2 regions of the Bacillus sp. YH3-2-B2 genome follow, and region 2 is predicted to be linked to the other one. Evidence: a T-box and tRNA genes for the amino acid it is inferred to sense, from the RefSeq annotation. Region 2 holds a T-box; the other holds one or more tRNA genes.
The links. The T-box of region 2 lies ahead of alaS (alanine--tRNA ligase). A T-box ahead of a tRNA ligase gene usually reads a tRNA of that ligase, here a tRNA-Ala.
Positions count from the first base shown of each region.

Region 1: it encodes a tRNA-Ala, which carries the amino acid that the T-box ahead of alaS (alanine--tRNA ligase) is inferred to sense. The anticodon was not compared.

Region 1 is NZ_JBSJQE010000002.1:988,414-990,872, forward strand. It holds gene ACWJJX_RS09950 (undecaprenyl-diphosphate phosphatase) at 66-896, shown strand; tRNA gene ACWJJX_RS09955 (tRNA-Ala) at 1,025-1,097, shown strand; gene ACWJJX_RS09960 (hypothetical protein) at 1,285-1,800, opposite strand; gene ACWJJX_RS09965 (hypothetical protein) at 1,926-2,129, opposite strand.
Region 2 is NZ_JBSJQE010000003.1:600,597-603,055, reverse strand. It holds gene ACWJJX_RS13195 (AI-2E family transporter) at 1-789, shown strand, start outside; T-box leader at 833-1,040, shown strand; gene alaS (alanine--tRNA ligase) at 1,121-2,459, shown strand, end outside.

The DNA of each region.
Region 1 (2,459 bases), on a different contig from region 2:
TAAGACAGGCTTTCCTTCAAAGGAGAGCTTCTCTTTTGTAAATGATGAATGAAGGGAAGAATGGGATGACACTATGGGAGATGTTCACAGCAGCCGTTTTGGGAATCGTGGAAGGGCTGACGGAGTACGCGCCGGTTTCTTCCACGGGACATATGATCATAGCGGATGACATCTGGCTGAAATCCGGAAGCCTGATGAATCCGGAAGCCGCCAATTCCTTCAAAGTGGTGATTCAGCTCGGTTCGATTCTGGCGGTGGCCATTGTGTTTAAGGATCGGATATTACATTTACTCGGCCTCAAAAAAAACGTCACGCGCGATCAGCAGAAGGGATACAGGCTGACCATCGCGCAAATCGCCGTCGGTCTTGTTCCGGCAGCGGTGCTCGGCTTTTTATTTGAGGATTTCATTGACCGCTATTTATTCTCCGTCAGAACGGTCGCTTACGGATTAATTGCCGGAGCCGTGCTTATGCTTATAGCGGACTGGATCAATAAAAGGAAAGAAACGATCGATACGGTGGACAGAATCACCTACAAACAGGCTTTCTGTGTCGGATTATTCCAGTGTCTCGCCTTATGGCCCGGATTTTCCCGCTCAGGCTCAACGATTGCCGGAGGTGTCATTGTCGGCTTGAATCACCGGGCAGCCGCAGACTTCACATTTATTATGGCGATTCCGATTATGGCGGGCGCAAGCCTTCTGAAGCTGGTGAAATACTGGGGCAGTCTTTCTTATGACATGATTCCGTTTTTTCTTGTCGGCTTTATCTGCGCCTTTGTCGTCGCCCTCTTAGTCGTCAAATTTTTTCTTCGGCTCATTAACCGGATTAAGCTTGTCCCGTTCGCCATTTACCGTGTCATCCTCGGCATCATTTTAATCATGCTCGTGCGATAAACGAAGAGGCCCCCAGGAGGGTCTTCTTTTTATGTTCGAAAAACGTCTCAGGAAAATATGAGCAAACTGAATTTTCTGCTTGAAATTCATAGAAGACTCGTCTATAATAAAACATGACGTTACAGCACGGGGCCATAGCTCAGCTGGGAGAGCGCTACGCTGGCAGCGTAGAGGTCAGGGGTTCGAGCCCCCTTGGCTCCATACCTTTAAACCCTTATTCTATAAGGGTTTTTTTATTTGTCAGGAACAGAGCCAATAGCCCAAAAAAGCAATTGGGGACAATTTGGGGACAATTTGGGGACGAAAAATTTATTTTGAGGAAGTTTAGTTGCTTTTCGCCTTCAATTAGGATTGAAGAAGCCGCCTTTAAAGGCGGCTTTGTTGTTTATCAATTTTCTTTCGGAGCAATCTTTGCTACTGGAGCACCACATAGCAGGAAGAATGCAAATACTGCTGGTGGGGAAATTGCTAAACCTATAGTTCCTAGAAATCCTACAACAGTCAGCCACTCGCCCTTTTCAATGGCTTTTTGAACTTGATTCAAAGCACCTTTACTTAAGTTAAGTGCATCCTCTAAACATCCTTGAACACTACTGATGTGGGCATCCGTATAATTATATTCCTTATTCATATAATTAGCGAAAGCGATCATGCCCTCCTTTTGAGCAGGAGGATAAGGAGATTTTTCAAGCTCATCTTCTTTGACTGTATAGCCGGTCTCTTTGTCAAAAACTAGAATTTTAGTAAAGATGTGCTCAACTTCTGCAACAGATTTTTCAATTTGTTCTTCAGTTAAGCCGTCTAAACCGTCCTTAGGATTCAATTGTGCTGCTGAAGCTGCTGGTGCTATTGTCGCGATAGCTAGAAAGAAAACCGACGCCAGAAAAAGCAATCTTTTCAACATTATAACTCCCCCTTTTGGAAAATTGTACAAGCAACTAAACAATAACATACTTTTTTCCAAATAAGGGTGCATTTATCTAGTTTTAATCTGTTTAGACAGGATAAGTCAAATATCGACAAAAAAGATTATGACCACAAATTCAAAGCAAGAAACGAAAGACCCCAAGCTAATATACCGAACATCACAGAGAACCTAAGACAAGTTTCAAATTTTGTAAGCCCCCGCTCTCTTTTTGTTTTACCTAATTTCCAGTAAAGAGCATAGCCGGAGAACACCAAAATGATTACTCCGAGTCGAGACACATTTTCCAAAAATTTTATACCATCCATTGATTTTCACCTCGTTTATTTATGAGAAAAAAATAAAGTAGACTTGTAGAGAGTCTACTTATAAACCTATTCCAAAGTAAACACTTTCATAGAGCTTAAAGCATTTGAGTGATAAAGTAATGCTCATTTTAAAATGATACATCCTTAATCCCTCCCATTTATATTCCCCATACATTAGTTTTATTATCGCAAATTGAAAGGACATTTCCAACATTTAAGTGAAAATAAGTAATCTGTAATAAGTCTAATGGTATAGAAATGATGTTCCCTTTATTCAACAAAACCATGATCATTTTCCGGTATACCGCAAAAAACTGTGTTTATTTGACT
Region 2 (2,459 bases):
GGGGTTCCTGTTTTAATTGAACAGCTGCAGGATCTGTCTGAGAGCATTCCCGGTCTGGCCGAAAACTACAACAGCATGCTGAGGCATCTGCATAATCACACGGATCATTGGCCTGACGGCATGCACCATCGGATGGACAAAATGATTCAGCAGACAGAAACGTTTCTTGCCGGCACGATTGAAAGCACGATCAGAAGCATCCGTTTCGTGCTTGATTATATCCTGATCGCGGCGACGATTCCTTTTCTCGTGTTCTATATGGTGAAGGATATAGACGTTATGAAAAAGACGGTCTGGTATTTGACGCCGAAATCCTGGAGAAAAAGGGGGAGTGAATTTCTGCGGGATGTGGACGACTCTCTCGGTGATTACATCCGCGGTCAGCTTCTCGTTTGTTTTTTGCTCGGGTTCATAGCCGGCGTTTCATTTTGGCTGTTCGGGCTTCCTTACCCGCTGATTTTGGGCCTTGCCATCGGGATTACGAATGTCATCCCGTATTTCGGTCCGTTTATCGGCGCTGTGCCGGCGCTGCTCCTTTCGCTGGCGATTTCCTCCAAGGCTGTGATCATCGTAATCGTCACGATTTTTATTCTTCAATTTATAGAAGGAAACATTTTGAGCCCGCTCATTGTCGGCCGAAGTCTCAGGATGCACCCCGTCGTGATCATGCTTGCGCTTCTTGCCGGAGGGGAGCTCGCGGGCATTCCCGGCATGATTCTCGCTGTTCCGGCGGCAGCCGTTTTAAAAGTGACGGCCATTCACTTTTTGCGGATCAGGACGGAACATTGACATTCGGGTTCTGCTTGTCTATAATTTCGAGTAGAATACATACGAATCTCGAGTGACGGATATGAGTACGCCGAAGCCCTGTTTAAGAGAGAAGCTCCGATACGCTGAAAGGAGCTTCAGCAGAAGATCGGCCGAAGCTAATCCTGAGTGCAGTTAAAGGCTGCCGCAATCCTGCGTTACGGGATGAAAGGTGACAGGCCTTTTTCGGCCTGTAATCAGGGTGGTACCGCGAGACAGCTCTCGTCCCTGTGTGAACGCATGGTTTGCATAGGGAGAGAGCTTTTTTGCTGTCGCAAAAGAGAATTTCGGGTAGTGATAAGGAGGAATATAGATGAAACACTTAACTTCTGCTGAAGTGCGTCAAATGTTTTTAGATTTCTTTAAAGAAAAAGGCCATGCCGTTGAACCGAGCGCCTCATTGGTTCCGCATGAAGATCCGTCTTTATTATGGATCAACAGCGGCGTTGCGACGCTGAAAAAATACTTTGACGGCCGCGTTGTGCCGGAGAATCCGAGAATTGTAAACGCGCAAAAATCAATCCGCACAAATGATATTGAAAATGTGGGGAAAACGGCGCGCCACCACACGTTCTTTGAGATGCTCGGAAATTTTTCCATCGGTGATTATTTTAAAGAAGAAGCCATCACGTGGGCTTGGGAGTTTTTAACGAGCGAAAAGTGGATCGGCTTTGATCCGGAGCTGTTGTCTGTAACGGTTCACCCTGAGGATGAAGAAGCTTATACGCTATGGGCGGAAAAAATCGGCGTTCCGGAAGAAAGAATCATCCGTCTGGAAGGGAACTTCTGGGATATCGGCGAAGGCCCGAGCGGACCGAATACAGAAATTTTCTATGACCGCGGCGAGAAATACGGCAATGATCCGTCAGATTCTGAATTGTATCCGGGCGGCGAAAATGACCGCTATCTTGAAGTGTGGAACCTGGTATTCTCAGAGTTCAACCACAACCCGGACGGCACGTACACACCGCTTCCGAAGAAAAACATTGATACGGGCATGGGGCTTGAACGGATGGTCTCCGTGATTCAGGACGTCCCGACAAACTTTGACACTGATTTGTTTATGCCGATTATTGAAGCAACAGAGCGTATTTCCGGAGATACTTACGGAAAGGATGCAGTGAAGGATACGGCCTTTAAAGTGATCGCCGATCATATCAGAACGGTCGCATTTGCGGTAAGCGACGGAGCTCTGCCGTCAAATGAAGGGCGCGGGTATGTACTGAGACGCCTCTTGCGCCGGGCGGTGCGATACGCGAAAACCATCGGTATCAGCCGTCCGTTTATGTACGAGCTGGTTCCGACTGTTGCAGGAATTATGGACGCTTTCTATCCGGAGGTGAAAGAAAAGCAAGAGTTTATCGCCAAAGTCATCAAAACGGAGGAAGAGCGCTTCCATGAAACATTAAACGAAGGTCTGGCCATTTTATCCGACGTGATAAAGAAAGAGAAGGAAAAAGGCAGCGGCATCATCTCCGGAAAAGACGTATTCAAACTGTACGATACATACGGATTCCCGGTTGAATTGACGGAGGAATACGCGGAAGATGAGCAAATGAAGGTTGACCATAAAGGCTTTGAAGCCGAAATGGAAAAACAGCGTGAACGGGCGAGAAATGCGCGCCAAGATGTAGGAAGCATGCAGGTGCAGG